DNA from 2 places in the Novosphingobium sp. AAP93 genome. Region 1 is predicted to be linked to the other one. Evidence: predicted binding sites of a transcription regulator. Region 1 holds the regulator's gene; the other holds the start of a gene.

Region 1 (15,839 bases):
GCAGGAAGTTGCCGGTGTAGGAGAGGTCGTTGCGCGGATAGACGAAGGGCTGGCCGACCGAATACTTGTAGGCCATCGCCGCGATCGTCGGCATCTTGGCGATCAGGCGGTGCGCCGAAATCTTGCGCTGTTCCGGATCCGAGATGTCGGTCGAGTCATGATAGAACGCCGAGAGCGCGCCGACGACACCGCACATGATCGCCATCGGATGCGCGTCACGGCGGAAGCCGCGGTAGAACACCGAGAGCTGCTCGTGGACCATCGTATGGCGGGTGATCGTGCGGGTGAACTGTGCCAGCTCGTCCGCCGAAGGCAGTTCGCCGTTGAGCAGCAGGTAGCTCACTTCCATGAAGCTGGAGTGTTCGGCCAGCTGGCCGATCGGATAGCCGCGGTGCAGCAGCACGCCTTCATCACCATCGATGTAGGTCAGCGCGCTGTCGCAGCTTGCCGTGCTGGTAAAGCCCGGATCATAGGTGAACTTGCCGGTTTCGGCATAGAGTTTGCGGATATCGACCACGTCGGGGCCGATCGTGCCGCTCTTGATCGGCATCGTGACGGTCTTGTCGCCATCACTCAGGGTCGCCTGGTTGTCGCTCACGATCTACCCTCCTGTTCTGCTCATACTTCGGCGGCGCTGTGCCGGCCTGGTTGGGTTCGGGCCGGGGCCCGGAAAGTTACATCACGTGGTCTGCGCAGCCTGGTCTTTGACCCGGGCGAGCGACTCGTCTCGTCCCAGAAGTACCAGTACGTCGAAAATGCCCGGCGAGGTAGTCGTGCCGGTCAGCGCGGCGCGCAGCGGCTGCGCCAGCTTGCCCAGCCCGAGCCCGCGTTCTTCCGCCATCGCCTTGAGGGAAGCTTCCAGCGCAGCGGCTGTCCATTCCTCGGCGACAAGCCACTCAGCCATCGCGCCAAGCAGTGCACGCGCATCGTCCGTCAGCAGGCCCGCTGCCTTTTCGTCGAGCTCCAGTGGCCGCTGCGCAAACAGGAACCGCGCGCCGGCGGCCAGTTCCATGAGGTCCGCCGCGCGCACTTTCAGCACCGGCATAGCGGTGGTGAGCAGCGCAAGGCCAGCTTCGTCCAGCCCGCCCAGCCGCTGCGCGACAAGCCCCGCCAGCCGCGCGTCATCGGCTTCGCGGATATAGTGCCCGTTGAAATTCTGCAGTTTCTTGAGATCGAAGCGTGCAGCGCCCTTGCCGACATCGCCGATCTCGAACCACTCGACCGCCTGCTCGCGGCTGATGATCTCGGCATCACCGTGGCCCCAGCCGAGCCGGAGCAGGTAGTTGAACACCGCTTCGGGCAGCAGCCCTAGTTCGTCGCGATAGGCATCGACGCCAAGCGCACCGTGGCGCTTGGAAAGCTTCGCCCCGTCCGCGCCGTGGATCAGCGGGATATGGGCATAGGCCGGGTCTTCCCAGCCCGAGCCTTCGACCGCCTGCATCGCGCGGATCACCACCAGCTGGCGGAAGGCGTTGTTGATATGGTCATCGCCGCGGATCACGTGGGTCACCCCCATGTCGTGATCGTCGACCACAACCGCAAGCATGTAGGTAGGTGTGCCGTCCGAGCGCAGGATGACGTAGTCGTCGATCTCGACGTTCTGGACGGTGATCGGGCCTTGCACGAGGTCGTCGATCGTGGTCGCGCCGTCACGCGGCGCCTTGATGCGCACGACCCACGGCTGGCCTTCGGGCCATGTCGACGGATCGGCATCGCGCCATTCGCTTTCGATGCGGAACGGGCGGCGTTCGGCCTGCGCCGCGGCGCGGCGTGCGGCGAGTTCTTCCTGCGTCAAATAGCAGCGATAGGCGTGCCCGGCCTCCATCAGCTTGTGCGCGATTTCCGCATGCCGGTCAGACCGCGCGAACTGGAACACCGGTTCCTCGTCACCGCCGAGGCCCAGCCAGTTGAGCCCGTCGAAAATGGCCTCGATGGCCGGCTCGGTAGACCGCGCGCGGTCGGTATCCTCGATACGCAGCAGGTAGGTGCCGCCGTGGTGGCGGGCGAACAGCCAGTTGAACAGCGCGGTGCGCGCGCCGCCGATATGCAGGTATCCGGTGGGGGAAGGCGCGAAACGCGTCACCACACCCTTGCGAACAGCGGCAGTCCCCGCGCCCGATCCTGCAGAAACGGTGTCACTGGCGCTTGCCATTATGGGCGCAATCCTTCCTAATCCGGCCATGCCGCCGACTTTGGCCCAACCTCTTGGCGAACCCGCGACGCTGCGGACACGCCTCTGGGACAAACTCGCCGCCTTGTCCAGCATGCACCGCACCATGGAAGCGTTCCTGGCTGCCCGCCCTTTCGAGCGCGGCCCGTGGCTTGCGGTGGGCTTCGGCATTGGAATCGCTTGCTGGGCGGTGCTGCCGGGGCCGTGGCAATGGGCGGGCTTCCTCGCATTGTGCGGTGCGGCGGCGATGGGCAGCCTGCTCATCGACGCCGAGGGCGATATGGGACACTTGCGCGCCGCGCTGATCGGCATGGCGCTGATGCTCGCGGCAGGCTGCACCACGATCTGGGTGAAGTCCGAGCTGGTGGGCGAGCCGGGCATTGCGCGGCCTGAAGTCGCCATGATCCAGGGCCGGATTATCGACCGGCAAGTCGAAGGTGCGCGTGATCGGGTGAGGCTGCTCATCCGCGCGGAAATCGAGGGCCACGCCGAGCCGCTTCAGCTGCGGCTCAACCTGCCGGACGAGAACGACCAGCCCGGGCTTGTCGAAGGCGCCGAGGTCCGCCTGCGCGCCCGGCTCATGCCGCCGGCGCCGCCAATGCTGCCGGGCTCCTACGATTTTGCCCGCGCGGCATGGTTTCAGGGGCTCGCCGCCACGGGGAACGTGGTGGGTCCCGTGATGGTCGTCAGGCCGGCGAACGAGGGTTGGTCACTCCGGCAATGGCAGCAGGAACTGGCCGACCATGTCCGCGGGCAGCTCTCCGGCTCTCCCGGCACGATTGCCGCCGCCTTTGCCAGCGGCGACCGCGGCGCCATCGCACAGGGCGACGAGGATGCGATGCGCGATGCGGGCCTGACGCACTTGCTTTCGATCAGTGGCCTGCATGTCAGTGCTGTGATTGCGGGTGCCTATTTCCTGACGATTAGGGTGCTCGCTCTATTTCCGTTCATCGCACTGCGCGTGCGTCTGCCTTTGCTGGCCGCAGGGGTCGGAGCGGGGGTGGGGCTATTCTACACCCTGCTCACCGGCGCCGAAGTGCCGACCGTCCGCTCGGTCGCGGGCTCGCTGCTGGTGCTCGCGGCGCTGGCGCTGGGCCGCGATCCGCTCTCGCTGCGGCTGCTGGCGACGGCGGCGCTGATCGTCATGCTGCTCTGGCCCGAAGCCGTGCTGGGGCCGAGCTTCCAGATGAGCTTTGCCTCAGTCATTGCCATCGTCGCGTTCAGTACGTCCACGCCTGCGAAGGCGTTTCTTTCACACAGCCACGAAGGGCGCATGACGCGGTTCGGCCGTCATCTGGCGATGCTGCTCATGACCGGCGTTGTGATCGAGCTTTCGCTCATGCCGATCAGTCTGTTCCATTTCCACCGCGCTGGCATCTACGGCGCAGCGGCCAACGTGGTCGCCATCCCGCTGACCACAGTGCTGACGATGCCGCTGATCGCACTTGCGCTGGCGCTCGATCTGTTCGGCCTCGGCGCGCCGGCGTGGTGGGCGGTGGGCAAGTCGCTCGAACTGCTGCTTTGGCTCGCCCATCTGGTGGCGGGTCAGCCGGGCGCGGTGACGATGATGCCCGGGATGACGGGCGGTACCTTCGCACTATTCATGGCCGGGCTGTTGTGGTTGGCCATGTGGAGCGGGCGCGTGCGGCTGTGGGGCCTAGTGCCGATCGGATTGGGCATGGCCGCTCTGCTGCTGACGCGCACGCCCGACGTCCTCGTTTCAGGTGATGGCCACCACGTCGGGATCACTGGCGAGGGGCCGGATCTGCTGGTGCTGCGGGCGGTACGGGAAGAGAGCTATACGCGCGCCGCGTTGCTGGAAAATGCGGGGATGACAGGCGATGCCGTGGCGCTGGAGGACTGGAAGGGCGCCCATTGCAATCCCGATTTCTGCGCGATGTCGCTGGTGCGGGGCGGGCGAAGGTTCGATCTCCTGATGGCGCGGGGGAAGGACCTCGTGGCGATCCCGGTTCTCGCGGCCGCCTGCGCGCGGGCCGATATCGTCGTGGCAGATCGGCGGCTGCCCTCCGCTTGCAAGCCCCGGTTGCTCAAGGCGGACCGGGCCATGCTCGGCCAGACGGGCGGACTGGCAATCGATCTCGTCTCGGGCCGGGTCCGCACCGTGGCGGAAACCCAAGGCGAACATGGCTGGTTCCGCCGTCCACCACCGTGGCAGCCAAGGGCGAGGCGGCAGGGTCCGGCTCCAGCTGCTACCGGAGCGCCGAACCCCGCACCCAGTCAGTGATAGCGGCGCAGCAGGCCTGCGAGCTTGCCCTGAACCTGCACTTCATGCGGCTGGTAATACTGCGGATCATAGGCCGCATTGGCCGGATCGAGCCGCACCATGCCGCGCTCGCGCCGCAGATACTTGAGCGTCGCTTCCTCGCCGCGCACCAGCGCCACCACGATCTCGCCATCCCGCGCCGTGTCGGTGCGGCGCACGAGGGCATAATCGCCATCGAGAATGCCGGCCTCGACCATCGAGTCGCCCGAGACTTCGAGCGCGTAGTGCTCACCCGAACCGAGCAGCGCGGCGGGGACTGGTAGGGTGGAGGTGCCCTCAAGTGCTTCGATCGGCACACCCGCGGCGATGCGGCCGTGGAGCGGGATCTCGATCACATCGTTCGCAGGCTCGCGTGCCGGAGCAGGATTGCGCAGCGGGGCAAGCGCACTCGGCGCATTGGCAGCAGCGCGGCTGGCAGGCTTGGCGCCGCCGGCATCGCTGTCACGGATCAATTCCAGAGCGCGGGCGCGATTGGGCAAACGGCGGATGAAGCCGCGCTCTTCCAGCGCCGAGATCAGCCGGTGCACCCCCGACTTCGACTTGAGGTCGAGAGCTTCCTTCATTTCCTCGAACGAGGGGGAAATGCCGGAATCCTCAAGGCGGGTCTGAATGAAGGTCAGCAGTTCATGCTGCTTGCGCGTGAGCATCCGTGCGCACTCCTATGGTGAACGAATGCGGAACGAATAAGCAACGAATATTCACGCGTCAAGCAATTCCGTGCATTTACAGCAGGTATACTGGAACAAACGTACCAGCGGGCGTTTCGGCTTCGTTCGCTGGGCGGACTACAAGGGCGTTGGCGCGGGAAAGCGAGGACAGCGCGCCGCTGTCCTGCAAGCCGTCGAGCGAGACTTCGCCGCCATCCCAGACCGCGCGCAGGAATTCCATGCGGCTGCCTCCTGCCGGCATCGCTTCGCGCAGCCGGGCCGGAATGGGGCGCGGCATCGGGTTTCCGGCACCGAGCGCGGCGCGGATCAGGGGCAGGAGGAACAGGAATCCGGTGACGAAAGCAGCGGCGGGATTGCCGGGCAGGCCGAGGATCACCTGCGCACCCCGCCGCGCGACAAGGAGCGGCTTGCCCGGCTTGATCGCGACGCGCCAGAACGCAAGGTCCGCGCCGAGTTCGGCAAGCGCCGGGCGGACGAGATCGTGGTCCCCGACCGATGCACCGCCGCTGGTGACGATAACGTCCGCGTCGTCGGCGGCCTCGAACGCGGCTTTCAGCGCTTCGAGCCTGTCCGGGACCGGGCCGATGCGGGTGATGCGGACGGCGGGCTGGGTGGCGAGTGCCGCCAGCATCGCGCTGTTGCTGGCGGGAAGCTGGTGCGGGGCAAGGTCTGCGCCGGGCGCCGCCAGTTCATCCCCGCCATCGATCACCGCGAGTTCGAGCGGGCGGCGGACCGGGAGGTGGGCGTGGCCAGCCGTGATGGCGAGGGCGATCTGCGCGGCGCCGATCTTCGTCCCGGGTGCCATGAGGACATCGCCACTGCGGAAGTCCATGCCGGCGGGGCGGATGTGGCGCGCGCGCGGCTCGGGCGGCGTTCCGGTGAGGGTGAGCACCTCGCCCTCGCGGGCTGCATCCTCCTGGATCAGGACCATGTCGGCGCCGGCGGGGACAAGCGCGCCGGTGCTGATGCGCGCGGCCTCGCCCGGGCCGACCGTCCCGGCGAAGGGGCGCCCGGCAGCGCTTTCGCCGATCACGCGCCACGGACCGGGGAGGTCGGCGGCGCGCAGGGCGTAGCCGTCCATCGCGGAGACATCGGCGGCGGGCTGGGTGCGCAGTGCGGTCAGCGGCTCGGCGAGGTGGAAGCCGAGGCAATCGGCGGTCGCACGGTGCTCGATGGGGAGGACCGGCGCCAGCTCCATCAGGCGGCGCTGGGCTTCCTCAAGCGGGAGGGGCGGGTTCGGGCGCGCAGGAGTCTGTTCGGTCAAGGTGCGCGCCAATCGCCCGATTTGCCGCCGCGCTTTTCGATCAGGCGGATGCCCTCCAGCACCATGCCTTTGTCGATCGCCTTGGCCATGTCGTAAATGGTGAGCAGCGCGACCGAGACCGCGGTGAGCGCTTCCATCTCGACCCCGGTGCGCCCGGTGAGCGAGGCAGTTGCGCGGGCCTCGACACCGTCCTCAACGAACGCGAATTCGACGCTGACGGCATCGAGCGCGAGGGGGTGGCAGAGCGGGATCAGCTCGCCGGTGCGCTTCGCGGCCATGATCCCGGCAATGCGGGCGACGGCAAGGACATCGCCCTTGGGCGTCTTGCCATCGCGCAGCGCGGCGAGTGTGGCGGCGTTCATGCGGATGCGGCCGAGCGCCACGGCGACGCGCTGCGTCTCCGGTTTGCCGCCGACATCGACCATGCGCGCGCGGCCTTGCGAATCGAGGTGGGTGAGCTCGCTCATCGGGCAAAGGCGACACAAGTTGACACGGTTGACACAGTCCTGAGTGAAAACTCCGGGCCTGGCTTTCTGGCGGGATCAGGCAGGGAGGAGACGAAGGAAAAGCGCGGTTTCATGCGGCGTTGATGCCATACCTCGGCGGTGTAGGACAGATGGCAATGCTGATAGCCCTCAGCGCGGCCATCCTTTGGCAAGCGCGATCCCGGCGAGGTTCTGCGCCCGCTTGATGTGGCGGATGCGGACGCGGGTGAAGGCGGCGGCCTTGGCAAGATAGCTTGCGTGGAAGCTGGCGAAGGGACCGGGTTTCGCGGTGCCGCTCGCCTGCGCGACGATCAGTGCGGAATCGCCGAGCAGGACGATGTCTCGTGCGCCGAGCTCGCTGGCCACGTCGAGCGCGCCAAGCAGGGCCTGCCATTCGGCCTCGTCGTTGGTGCCGTGACCGATATCGCGGCGGTGCCAGACTTGCCCGCGCGTGGCGACGGCGCTTTCCATCGGGCCGGGATTGGGGCGGCAGCCGCCGTCGAAGAACAGCTTGAGCGGTGCTTCAGGCACCGAGCAGGGCGCGGGTGGCGGCAGCGACGTCATCGTGGCGCATCAGGCTTTCGCCGACGAGGAAGGCCCTGGCGCCGGACGCTGCAAGCGAGAGCACGTCGGCATGACCATTGATGCCGCTTTCCGCCACGAGGAACGCGCCTTCGGGCGCTAGCGGGGCGAGGCGGGCGGTGGTGCCGAGATCGGTAACGAAGCGCTTGAGGTCCCGGTTGTTGATGCCGATGAGGCGCGAGCGGAGGCTGGCGGCGCGCTCCATCTCGGCCTCGTTGTGGACTTCGACGAGGACGTCCATGCCGTGCTCGCGCGCGGCGGCCTCGATCTCGGCCATCTGGCCGTCATCCAAGGCCGCGACGATGATGAGGATGGCGTCGGCGCCGATGGCGCGCGCCTCCGCACACTGCCAGGGATCGACCATGAAGTCCTTGCGCAGCACCGGCAGAGTGCAGGCGGCGCGGGCGGCGACGAGGTAGTCTTCGTGGCCCTGGAAATAGGGTGCGTCGGTGAGGATCGAGAGGCAAGTGGCGCCGCCTTGTTCGTAGGCGTGGGCGTGGGCCGGGGGATCGAAGTGGGCGCGGATCAGGCCCTTGGAGGGGCTGGCCTTCTTGATCTCGGCGATGAGGGCAAACCCGGTTGCCGCGCGGGCGCGCAAGGCGGCTTCGAAGCCGCGCGGCGCGGACTGCTCACTGGCGCGCGCGGCGAGATCGGCAAGCGTGGACGCGGCCTTGCGGGCGGCGACTTCCTCGCGCTTGGTGTCGCAGATTGTGGTGAGCGTGTCGGTCATGTCTTCGCGCTGTAGGGGGGCATTGACGGAGAAGGAAGAGGGGTTTCTCGCAGAGGTGCAATGAAGGAAGGGAAGAGCGCAGAGAAGATCGAGGCGGCAAAGCCGCAGGAAGAGACAGTCAGATCCAGTGGTTGATCTGCCAAGCCAAACCTCTTTGCGATCTTCTTTCCCTCTGCGTCTCTGCGAGAAACCTGCTTACCTGATCGCGGCAATCCAGCAGTTGAGGAGGGCGTTGGCCAGCCCTTTGTCGATGGCTTCGGCGGCTTCCTCTACCCCTTCGTGCCAATCGCCCGCTTCGCCCGCGACCATCAGCGCGGCAGCGGCGTTGAAGAGGACGGCGTCGCGATAAGCACTGGGCTCGCCTTGGAGGAGGGCGCGCAGGGCGGCGGCATTGAAGGCCGCATCACCACCTCTGATCGCGGCAGCACGGTGGAACGGCAGTCCGACCTCAGGGGGCTGCGGACAGATGAAGCTGTAGTTCTTTTCCCACCCTTCCGGCTTGTGCGACTGGTCGCCGCTCGCCGGATACTCGATAATCACCGTGCCGCCGGATATGCTGATCTCGTCGATCCCGACCCAACGCGCGCGGGCCGATTTGTTCATGTTGCCGTTGACGACCATGAACCGTTCGCTGCCTAGTGCCTTGAGGGCATCGGCGTATGGCTCAACGATCTCGGTACTCGCCACGCCCACGAGTTGTCGTTTAACCCGAGCCGGGTTGCACAGAGGGCCGAGCAGATTGAAGATCGTGCGCCGCCCCAGCGCCTTGCGGATCGGCGCGATGCGCGCCAGCGCGGGGTGGTGGCGCTGGGCGAAGAGGAAGCAGATGCCGAGATCGCCGAGGGTGAGTTCGGCGGTTTCGGCGGCGCGGTCGAGGTTGAGGCCGAGGGCTTCGAGGGTATCCGCTGCACCCGCCTTGCTGCTGGCCGCGCGGTTGCCGTGCTTGGCGACGGGGACGCCGCAGGCCGCCACGACCAGGCTGACGGCGGTCGAGACATTGAGGCTGTGTTGCCCGTCGCCGCCGGTGCCGCAGACATCGATGGCATGGGCGGGGGCACTGATAGGGATCATCCGGGCGCGCATGGCGCGCGCGGCGCCGGCGATCTCGCTGGCGGTTTCGCCGCGTTCGGCGAGCGCGACGAGGAAGGGGGCGATGCTCTCTTCCGGCACAGTGCCATCGAGGATCGCGGCGAACGCGGCTTCGGCTTCCGCTTCCTCGAGCGGAGCTGCGGTGACTTCGGGAAGCGCCTTCATGCCGCGAGGTGCGTGGGCATCTTCGCGGTGATGCCGCACATCTTGAGGAAATTGGCGAGAAGCGCGTGGCCGTGCTCGGTCGCGATCGATTCGGGGTGAAACTGCACGCCGTGGATCGGGAGCGAAGTGTGGCGGAAGCCCATGGCGTGGCCGTCGTCGGACGTTGCGTTGATCACGAGGCTTTCGGGCACGTTCTCTACCACGAGGCTGTGGTAGCGCGTGGCGGTGAAGGGCGAGGGGAGGCCCGCGAACAGGCCGCTGCCATCGTGGGTGACGGGCGAGGTCTTGCCATGCATCAGCCCGCCGCGCAAGACCTGGCCGCCGAAATACTGGCCGATCGACTGATGGCCAAGGCACACGCCGAGCAGCGGGACGCCCGCATCCGCCGCCGCGCCGACGAGATCGAGGCTGATGCCCGCTTCGTTTGGCGTGCAGGGTCCGGGCGAGATCAGGAACCCTTGCGCGCCGGTGGAAATGGCTTGGCCCGCGGACATCGCATCATTGCGCACGACCTCCACTTTCGCGCCCATTTCCATGAGGTAATGGACGAGGTTCCAGGTGAAGCTGTCGTAGTTGTCGATAACGAGGATCATACAGGGGGTGCCTTATTGGCCGAAGCGGGGTTCGGAGGCGACGCGCAGTGCTTCGCGGGCGGCGGCGAAAAGCGCGCCGGACTTGGCTTCGCATTCGCGTTGTTCGTATTCGGGGTTGCTGTCGGCGACGATGCCTGCGCCGGCCTGCACGTGGAGGACGCCGTCCTTGAGGACGCCGGTGCGCAGGACGATGCAGCTGTCGACCGAGCCGTCCGGGGCGAAATAGCCGACGCCGCCGGCGTAGGCACCGCGGGTTTCGGGTTCGAGTTCGGCGATCACTTCGCAGGCGCGGACCTTGGGGGCGCCGCTGACGGTACCGGCGGGGAAGCCCGCGAAGAGCGCGTCCACGCTGTCGGCGCGGCTCGTGTCGAGCTTGCCGACCACGTTCGAGACGATGTGCATGACGTGGCTGTAGCGCTCGATCGTGTAGCTCTCGGTGACCTTCACGGTGCCCGCGGCGGCGACGCGGCCGACATCGTTGCGGCCGAGATCGAGCAGCATGAGATGCTCGGCGCGTTCCTTGGGATCGGCGAGGAGGCTCTGCGCGTTGGCGCGGTCCTCGGCCTCGGTCATGCCGCGGGGCCGCGTGCCCGCGATGGGGCGGATGGTCACTTCGCCGTCGCGGATGCGCACGAGGATCTCGGGGCTCGAGCCGATGAGGGCGAAGCCGGGGAGATCGAGGAAATAGAGGAACGGCGAGGGGTTGATCCGGCGCAGCGAACGGTAAAGCGCGGCGGGCGGCAGCGGGAAGGGCACCGTAAAGCGCTGGGCGAGGACGACCTGGAAGATGTCGCCCGCCTCGATGTAGTCCTTGGCGCGCAGCACCATGCGTTCGTAGTCGGCGGGGGACATGACCGCGGTGCGTTCGGCAGGTTTGGCGGCGTCGAGGCGCGGGTCGGCGGGGACCGGGTCGGCGAGGCGGGCGAGCGCGGCGTCGATGCGGTCAGCGGCCTGCGCGACGAGGCGTTCCGGCGCGCCTGAGCCAGGCCAAACCGGGGCGACGGCGATCAGTTCGTCCGAGAGGCGGTCGAACACGAGGACCACGCTGGGGCGCACGAACAGCATGTCCGGCAGCTGCAGCGGGCTGGCGGGCGCGCGGGGAAGCTTTTCGACGAGGCCGATGGTCTCGTAGCCGAAGTAGCCGACGAGGCAGGCGAGCGACTTGGGCAGGCCTTCGGGCACATCGATGCGGCATTCGCCGACGAGGTTGCGTAGGGCGGCGAGCGCGGGCTCCGGATGCGGGGCGAAGGCCTCGCGGTCGGTCTGCCAGTGGCGGTTGATTTCGGCGGCCGCACCCTCGGCGCGGAAGACGAGATCGGGGTCGAGGCCCAGGAGGCTGTAGCGCCCGCGCACTTCGCCGCCTTCGACGGATTCGAGCAGGAAATCGCCCCGGCCGGGCTGCATCAGCTTCAGCGCGGCGCCGACCGGCGTCTCGGTATCGGCAATCAGCTTGCGCCAGACCAGCGCTGGGCGGCCAGCGGCGAGGGCCGTCCGGGCGGCCACGCCGCCGTCGGGAAGGAGACCAGCGATCCCGGCTTCCATCGTGTCCGCCGCCGCTACCATCGGCTTACTGGCCGCCGGTGAGCTGCGTGCGCAGCGCCGCGATGGCGGCGTCGTTGCGCTTCACGCCGACCGCGTCGCGCACCGCCATGCGGAGTTCGTCGACATATTCGCGGCCGGTGATCTGCCCCAGTTCGAACTTGGCGCGGCCGATGAACGGGTCGTCCGCCTTGAGCACGCCAGGGGTGATCTTGGTCAGCACGACCACGAGGAAACCGGCCTTGTCCGGCGCATCGAGCTTCTTGGCGGTGCCCTGCGCCATCTCGAACATCAGCGAGAGCGGCGCGGGGATCTTGGGCTGAATCGCATTGAGCTGCTCGCGCGGCATGTTGACCGCCTGGGCCGCCGGGACCGCGACGCCGAGGGCCTTGACCGCCTCTGCCAGCGGAACCTTCTTCGCGAGCGCGGCGAGGAGCTTGTCGGTGGCCGCCTTGGCAGCGCCGTAGCCGCGCGAGGTCTGCAGGTCGGCGGCGACCTTGTCCTTCACTTCGGCAAGCGGCGGCGGGGCGGCGGGGGTGATCTGGCCGACGTCGAAGATCACGAAACGCTCGCCGGGCTTGAGTTCGGCGACCTGCGGCTGGCCCTCGCGCTCCATCCCGAAGGCGGCAGGGAGCAGCGGGGTGACATCGGCGTTGGGCTTGATGTCGGGACGGCCCGGGACAGTGCCGTTGGCCTCGAGCGGATCCGTGGTGATGATCGTGAGCCCGGCGCTCTTGGCCACATCGGCAAGGCCGGTGCCGCTGCCGAACGCATCGTCGAACTTGGCCGAGAGATCGGACAGCGCGGCCTTGCGCTTTTCGGCGGTGATCGCGGTGACGATCTCGGCGCGCGCCTGATCGAGCGACTTGCCGGGGACCTGCGTCACGCCGTCGAGCCGGATCACGTACCAGCCGAGCGCGCCCTTGGCGGGCTGGGCAAGCTTGCCCTGCGCGGCGCTGAACACCGCGTCGGCCACGGCGGTCGAGCCCTGGCTGGCGAGGTTCGCGCGGGTGATCGCCGGCACCTTGCGCGCCGTGAGCCCCTTGGCAGAAGCAGCCGCATCGATGGCCTTGCCGCCCGCGATTTCAGCCGAAAGCGCCTTGGCGGCGGCTTCGGTCGGCACGATCACTTGCGTGAACGTGCGTGTCTCGGTCGGCGCGTAAGTCGCGGCGTTGAGCTTGTAGCGCGCGGCAATCTCGGCATCGCTCGGCGCGGGGACGTTCTTGAGCGAGGTCTCGTCGAAGATCGCATAGCGGATCGTGCGGCGCTCGGGGCGCTGATAGCGCGCGCCATTCGCCTTGTAGTATGCAGCGACATCGGTGTCCGTCGGCGGTGTCTTGGGCGCAAAGGCGGAGGAGGGGATCAACTGGATCTGGCCCTCGCGGCTTTCCTTGAGCACACCGGCGTAGCGCATCGCCACGCTCTGCGGCATCGAGGAGCCGATTCCGGCGGGAATCAGGACCTGCCGCGCCATCAGCCCCTTGGCGAGATCGTCGCGCAGAACCGCATCGGAAATGCCCTTCTGGCCGAGCAGCGCCTTGTAGGCGGCCTGGCTGAACTTGCCGTCAGCGCCTTGGAAGGCCGGCATCTTGGCGATTTCGCTGTCAACCAGACGGTTGCTGACACCCATGCCGACGCTGCTCTGGCGCGCCCATTCCATCAGCGCGGCGCGGTCGATCAGGCTGTCGACGACCTGCTCGAGCGCGCCTTGCGCGACGAAGTCCTTCATCGTCACGGCGGGGCTGTCTGCGCGGGCGTTTTCCAGCGCGTTGGTCATCGACCGCTGCACATCGACCGTGCCGATATGAGCCGAACCGACGGTGGCCGCGCGGTCTGCATTGCCCGCGCCGCCGAACTTCGCGTTGGAAAGGTCAGCGCCCGCAAACGAGAGCGCGATGAGCCCCAGGAATACCAGCGCGAAGGCGACGCCGATACGGGACTTGGTCATGGAACGGATAAAGCCGAGCATCGGGGCCTGTCATTAGCAGTGATAGGTTCGGAGCAACTCCTTGGGGCGCATTAGGGGGCAATGCCAATTCCCGCAATGCCCTGCTCTTCGTGCGGGTTGGCTTCCTCCCAGAAGTTAACCACCAACTTTGCGTAACGCGCGCTTTGCAAACCGGGCTGCGGTTTGATAGCTGCCCGGGAAATGAGGAGGAATCACCTAGTGTTAGCGTGCAAGGTCCTATGAGCCAGCGTCCCTACATCGTCGGCAACTGGAAGATGAACGGCAGCCGGGCCATGCTCGCTGAAGCGCGCGCCATCGACCGTGCGGCGCAGCGCTATCCCGATGTTGAAATCGCGCTTGCGCCGCCGTTTCCGTTTTTGGGGCCGGTGCGCGAGGCGGTCTCGGCGATCGGCGTCGGCGGACAGGATTGCCACACTGCGGCCAAGGGCGCGCATACGGGCGATGTATCGGCGGCCATGCTCGCGGATATCGGCGCGGACTTCGTGATTCTGGGCCACAGCGAGCGCCGCCGCGACCATGGCGAGACCGATGCGCTCGTGCGCGGCAAGGCCGAAGCCGCGCTGGCGGCGGGCCTGAGCGTGATCATCTGCGTGGGCGAGACGCTGGACGAACGCGATGCGGGCAAGGCCGAGGCGGTTGTTTCCGCGCAGGTCGACGGTTCGGTGCCTGCTGGCGAATGTGCTGCCGTTGCCGCTGGCCGGCTCGCGCTGGCCTATGAACCGGTCTGGGCGATCGGCACGGGTCGGGTCGCTGCCGTGGAAGACGTTGTCGCCATGCATGCCGCCGTCGGCGCGCGCCTTGCCGCGATCTTCGGCGAGGATGCGGACAAGGTGCGCATTCTCTATGGCGGCTCGGTTAACGGCGAAAATGCCGCAGGCCTGCTGGCAGCGGATGGCGTGCGCGGCGCGCTGGTGGGCGGCGCAAGCCTGACCGCCGACGCCTTCCTGCCGATCGTGGCGGCGGCCTCGCAGCCGGAAGGCTGATCCGTTTCGGGTTGTGCCGGGCCCTCCTGCGCCCTTGCGCGCAGAGGCCCTACGCCCTAGATGCGGCCCATTCTTTTCAGGTTGACCCGCGATGTCTCTCTTCATTTTCCTTACCGTCGTGCAGGCGCTGGTGGCTGCCGCGCTCGTCGGCGTGATCCTCATCCAGAAGTCGGAAGGCGGCGGCCTCGGCGTGGGCGGCAGCCCGGCCGGCTTCATGTCGGCGCGCGGCGCGGCCGATTTCCTCACCCGCGCCACGACGGTGCTGGCGACCCTGTTCGTCGGCCTCAGCATCCTGCTGGCCGCGCTGGCGGTGGGGACGACCTCGGGCCGCGAGATCGATACGTCGTTGCAGCGGACCACGCCGGCCATTCCGGCAGACCCGCTGGCGCCCGCACAGGGCGTTCCGGCGGCTGGTCCGGCTGAAGCACAGCCTGCCCCGGCTGCTCCGGCAGCAGCTCCGGCTGGGCCGGCCAAAAGCGCGCCGGGCGCTCCAGCCAAGGGCGGCGCGGCGACCGATCCGCTTGCGGGCGGCGCCAAGCAGTAAGGCATAGACGCCGGACTTTCCGGCGCCATATCACCAGTGCTCCCGGCCGCTCGCGTGGCGGACGGGAGCACGTGTTTGTTTTCAAGAGCTTCCGCTCCGCCTGTGGATTGCGACCGGGAATCCGGCGCAGACCGCTTGCGCATGCGGAGCCTAAGACGGTAAGGCCCACCTCCCATGGCGCGGTTCATTTTCATCACCGGCGGCGTGGTTTCCTCGCTTGGCAAGGGCCTCATGGCAGCGAGCCTCGCGGCGCTGCTGCAGGCGCGCGGCTTCCGGGTGCGAATCCGCAAGTTCGACCCCTATCTCAACGTCGATCCGGGCACGATGAGCCCCTACCAGCACGGCGAAGTCTTCGTGACCGACGACGGCGCTGAGACGGACCTCGATCTGGGGCACTACGAGCGCTTCACCGGCGTTTCGGCGCGCCAGTCCGACAACATCACTTCGGGCCGCATCTACCGCGACATCATCGCCAAGGAGCGCCGCGGCGATTACCTAGGCGCGACGGTGCAGGTGATCCCGCACGTGACCGACGCGATCAAGACCTTCGCCAAGGACGAGACCGACGACCTCGACTTCGTGCTGTGCGAGATCGGCGGCACGGTGGGCGATATCGAGAGCCTGCCGTTCATCGAGGCGATCCGCCAGCTGCGCAACGAACTGGGCCGCGAGGCGACCTGCTTCGTCCACGTGACGCTGGTGCCCTATATCGCCGCGGCGGGCGAGCTGAAGACCAAACCGACCCAGCATTCGGTGCGCGAGCTGACGGGACTT
Region 2 (4,417 bases), on a different contig from region 1:
ACAGGCTTGGCAGCTTCATCGAGAGGAGCAGCTGCGCGAAGAAGCGCTGCTTGGTGCCTTCGAAGACCGAGAGCGCGGCAGACTTGGCGCCGCTGTTGAGCGTGCCGCCGGTATCGGCATCGACAATCCGCGTTGCCTCAAGGGCATCGCGCAGATTGGCGTGGATGATCGCCCAGGCATCGGCATAGGCGTCGTAGACCGCGATCTGGTCGGCGCTGAGAGCGTGTTCGAGGATCTCGTACTCGACGCCAGCGAACGACAACGCTCGCGCGGTGTAGAGCCCCAGCGCCTTCAGGTCACGGGCGACAAGTTCCGTCGCCGCGATACCGCCAGCGCGAATGTCGGTGACGAACTCCTCGCGGGTCGCAAAGGCCGTCTCAGGACCCCAGAGACCGAGGCGGGTGGCATAGGCGAGATTGTTGACGTCTGACGCTCCGGTTGCGGAAGCATAGAGTACCCTGGCGCGCGGCAGCAGGTTCTGGAGCCGCACGCCGGCCACGCCCTGCTCCGACCCTTTCACCTTGCCGCGCGAGCCTTCGCCGCCGGCGGCATTGGCCATGGCATGCGCTTCATCGAAGACGATGACGCCGTCGAAATCCTCTCTTGCCCAGGCGAGGATCTGATCGAGCCGGCTCGCATCAGCGCGGCCCGAACGGAGCGTCGGATAGGTCACGAAAAGGATACCTTCCTGCATCGTGACCGGGGAGCCCAGCTTCCAGGTCGCCAGGGGCTGGATGTCGATAGGGAGACCACCGAGCGCGGCCCAATCGCGGCGCGCGTCCTCAAGCAGAGCCTCGTTCTTGGAGAACCAGATATGCCGGCGCTCGCCTTGCACCCAGCGGTCGAGAATGACGCTCGCAACCTGGCGGCCTTTGCCGGCACCGGTGCCGTCACCGAGGAAGTAACCCATGCGATAGGCCTTGCCCTCGGCGCTCGGCACCAGAATGCAGCCCTTGTCCTCGGGCATGAAGTGCCCTTGCAGGTCGCGCGCATGGGCACTGACTGCGTAGATGAGGGTCTCGATCTGTGCAGCCGACAGGAGACCCTCGGCGATCAGGTGCCCGGGCAGCTTTGGGACGGCGGCGGGAACCGGCGCGCTGATCGATCCCATAGCGACCGATTCCACAAGCGGTGTCGGATGATTAGCTGCACCCGGAATCGCGATCCGGCTCGGGCGGTAGGGCAGATAGTGGCCGACCTGCTCTGGCGTCACCGCCGGGACTTCGAGCGCGGAGAACGCAACCGGCGCAGTTGCCGCAGAGCGCGATCCTGGATTTGCCGCGAGTGGCATCGGCCGTGCCGAGGGCCGAAGGAGCGGGATAACCTTGAGCGGCCGGGGCAGCGTCGCTGTGAGGCTTGGCGGCGAGGAGCGAGCGGCTACTGCATCGACGAGCGCACAGAGCTCATGGAAATCCGACGCACGGCCGGTGACTGGCTCGCTCGTCACATCGAGCTTGTCGATCACCAGCAGCCTGGTCGTGATGGAGGTACCATGCGTAACGAACCCGCGCTCGATGATGAGATCAAGGCGGATGGCTGCAGGCTTGGCCGACCGGGCCAGGAAGCCTGGCAGATCGAACCACTCGGGAAGGATGGCGGCAAGCCGTCCGCCAGGGGCAAGCCGGTTCCAGGCCGAGCGCAGATGCCGCGCCGCGGTCCGGCCATCGCGGCCACGTTCCGCGCTCCAGGAGTAGGGTGGGTTCATCAGGACGGCCTGCAGACGGATTGCCCCTGCAAGAAGCTCGTCGATGAGCTCACCATCGTGGCTGGAAACGCTGGCTGCGGGGAACAGACGAGTAAGGCAGTCGCAGCGCAGCCCGGAGATCTCGTTGAGCGCGAGCCGCGCGCCAGCCTTGTCCGCCCAGACGGCAAGCATGCCAGTTCCGGCGGACGGTTCGAGAAGGAGTTCGCCGCTTGCAGGTACACAAGCCCTCGCCGCCAGCCAGGCAAGGCGCGGCGGTGTTGCGAATTGCTGGAGTTCGACCTGCTCTTCGCTGCGGACGGTCTGGCGGGGAACCAGAACTTCCAGTTGATCGAAGTGCCGAGCGGCCTTGCCCGGCGTTGATCGGATATCGAGATCGGACCTCGACCGAAGCCAAAGGACCTGCGCAAGTTCGAGAGCTGCGTGGGCGTCGCGCACCGACCAGCGGCCCGCCGCGTCGCTGCCGCCGAAATGTGCGGCCAGTTCGGCATTGAGGACGGATCGCGAAATCGCGTCGCCGCGATCGAGTCGGTCGGCGAGCGCCTGTGCTGCCAGAAGGACGGCAGGCTGGCCTGAAAGGGGCAAGGCAAGAACAGGGAGAGTGGACATCGAAACCTCCTGACGACACCCGCGCCATGCGGGTCTCAAGAAGCTCAAAGCCCCCTCCCCTCTCTTATTCGGATCAGGCCTCGATCTGCTGCCGGGCGCTGAGGACGTCGTTGAAGTCGGCTCCCGGTTGTTCGGGACGATGCGTCACGATCACGCGCCCTTCCCGCTCATAAGCCGCGCGCGCTCTGCGTTCAGCCAGATCGCCAGCCGCATCGTGATCGATGAACAGGTGCAGTTCACTCACGCTCTCCGGGATCGCAACCAGCCCGAAGCGCTCGGTTCCGAGCGTCGCCCAGCAGGGAATGCCAAACAGCTCCTTTGCAGAAAGGGCTGTCTCGATCCCCTCGGCGAGCCCGAGCTTGCCACCGCGCGGTCCGTGAAGTCGCACCGCGCCGCGGCCAAGAGCACCAAGCGCGCGCTTAGGCCCATCAAAGCGGGCAACGCGGAAAGTCTCAAACTCAAGAAACGTGCGATGAAGCGCAATGACGCCGAGATCGGTGCGCACCGCGCCGAGGAGCGACGGGTGGAACCTCACCGAGCCCTTCGGCCCTAACGGCGTGCGCGGGTGATACCGCAGATCCGGTGAGCCCGCATGGATGGCGCGGCCCGCGAGATAGCGCTCAGCCGGGCTGTCAACGAGGCACGTCGCTTCCCGCCAAAGCCGCTGGATATGTTCGCTCGGCATCGCTTCCGGGATAGCGGTCCTGACCGGCTCGGTCCGTCCATCGAACAAGGTCGAGGACCTCACCCCTCGCTGGGCGAGCGCCGCCATGACTGCGGCGTTGGTACAGCCGGCAAAGCAATGGAACAGGATCGCCCGTGAACCGAGCGTTACGCTGAGCGAGGGTGTGCGATCTTCATGCGCTGGACAGCGGCACATGCCGCGCGAACGTGACCAGGAACCCTCAAGATCGGCAACGATCTGGCGGGCACGGGTTTCGAGGCGATCTTCAACAAGGGCATTCGACATCGGGCATCTCCATCATGGATGCCACCGCCCGCGCAGCCTCCACTCTGCGCCCTTTACGAAGCGCTTTGAAGCGCGACATGTTCTTTATATGTTCTGTTTTCTGATTCGGCAAAACGAGAATTTGTCATGGCAAAATGCTGGTATCTGTCCGCAGCCCTTTCGCTGTTCGCGCTGAGCAGCGGTTTTGCAGAGGCGCAGACAATGCAGGCGAATGCTCGCCCTGACGGCCCGCAGGTGCAAGGAACTGGGACTTTTCTGCGTCAGGATGGCTTTGTGCTCTACGAACATGGCATCTGGCCACGGTCTGTCAGCGAAAAAACACATCGGATTGCGGCCTTCGATCAGCGGAGCGAGAAATCGCCAAAACAGACTATGGGAATGGATGCCAGGGGCCAAAGGAGTTGGCGCAGGACGATCTACCTGCCTCAGGTTTTAGCCGCTGAAGCCCGCTATTCCTTGCCAACCGGGCTACTCGATGCGCTGGTGTGGACTGAATCGCGATACAACCCCCTTGCGGTCAGCACAGCGGGTGCTGCCGGATTGGGGCAACTGATGCCCGGTACCGCAAGAGCACTCGGCATCACAAATCGCTACGATCCCGGCACGAACATCCTTGGCGCAGCACGCTATCTGCGCCAGATGCTTGATCGGTTCGGCTTGGTCCACCTTGCCGTCGCTGCCTACAACGCCGGCCCTGGCGCCGTCGAACGGGCTGGCGGAATACCAATCAACGGCGAAACGCCCGGCTATGTGCGCGACGTCATGCGCAGTTGGCATCCATGAGGAGAATATCGCATTGAGTGGCAAGAGAGTGCGCTTGTCCGGATTGCTTGCGAGGACTGCGCGAGGCCTTCTCCTTACCACCTCAAATGGCGAGATCTTCGCCATCGAGACGGAAGACGAGGTCGTGGCATTGATCGATCAGCAAGTGATCATTGACGGGACGATGACGGCAGACGAGCGCCTCCATGCCGATTGGATTGGCCCAGCTCAGCGGAGAGTATGACCCAGAGGCTCCTGCGGCGAAAGGAAGCGATGATGCTGCATGCTTGCCATGGAATCTTGTTACAGTGCCAATTACTCTGCCATCACGAGGAATGGCGAAGCATGAAATCGCTTCCAGCCGATTGAGAATG

What was found. Region 1 encodes LexA, which represses DNA repair genes until DNA is damaged. Its sites were predicted from a motif close to GTTCCNCNCTTGTTCT; they were not measured.
Region 2: the regulator LexA is predicted to act here: its motif matches at 3,361-3,376, upstream of IP83_RS03465 (toprim domain-containing protein).

The regions. Positions count from the first base shown of each region.
Region 1 covers NZ_LJHZ01000019.1:11,839-27,677, forward strand. Annotated here, with positions in the region: gene IP83_RS03920 (citrate synthase) at 1-598, opposite strand, end outside; gene gltX (glutamate--tRNA ligase) at 680-2,152, opposite strand; gene IP83_RS03930 (ComEC/Rec2 family competence protein) at 2,181-4,415, shown strand; gene lexA (transcriptional repressor LexA) at 4,409-5,101, opposite strand; gene IP83_RS03940 (molybdopterin molybdotransferase MoeA) at 5,178-6,386, opposite strand; gene moaC (cyclic pyranopterin monophosphate synthase MoaC) at 6,383-6,853, opposite strand; gene IP83_RS03950 (reverse transcriptase-like protein) at 7,022-7,402, opposite strand; gene trpC (indole-3-glycerol phosphate synthase TrpC) at 7,395-8,183, opposite strand; gene trpD (anthranilate phosphoribosyltransferase) at 8,379-9,437, opposite strand; gene IP83_RS03965 (aminodeoxychorismate/anthranilate synthase component II) at 9,434-10,030, opposite strand; gene IP83_RS03970 (anthranilate synthase component I family protein) at 10,043-11,572, opposite strand; gene IP83_RS03975 (SurA N-terminal domain-containing protein) at 11,598-13,538, opposite strand; gene tpiA (triose-phosphate isomerase) at 13,757-14,521, shown strand; gene secG (preprotein translocase subunit SecG) at 14,613-15,065, shown strand; gene IP83_RS03990 (CTP synthase) at 15,240-15,839, shown strand, end outside.
Region 2 covers NZ_LJHZ01000018.1:227-4,643, forward strand. Annotated here, with positions in the region: gene IP83_RS03460 (strawberry notch-like NTP hydrolase domain-containing protein) at 1-2,311, opposite strand, end outside; gene IP83_RS03465 (toprim domain-containing protein) at 2,385-3,083, opposite strand; gene IP83_RS20805 (lytic transglycosylase domain-containing protein) at 3,408-4,064, shown strand; gene IP83_RS21095 (DUF5818 domain-containing protein) at 4,030-4,287, shown strand.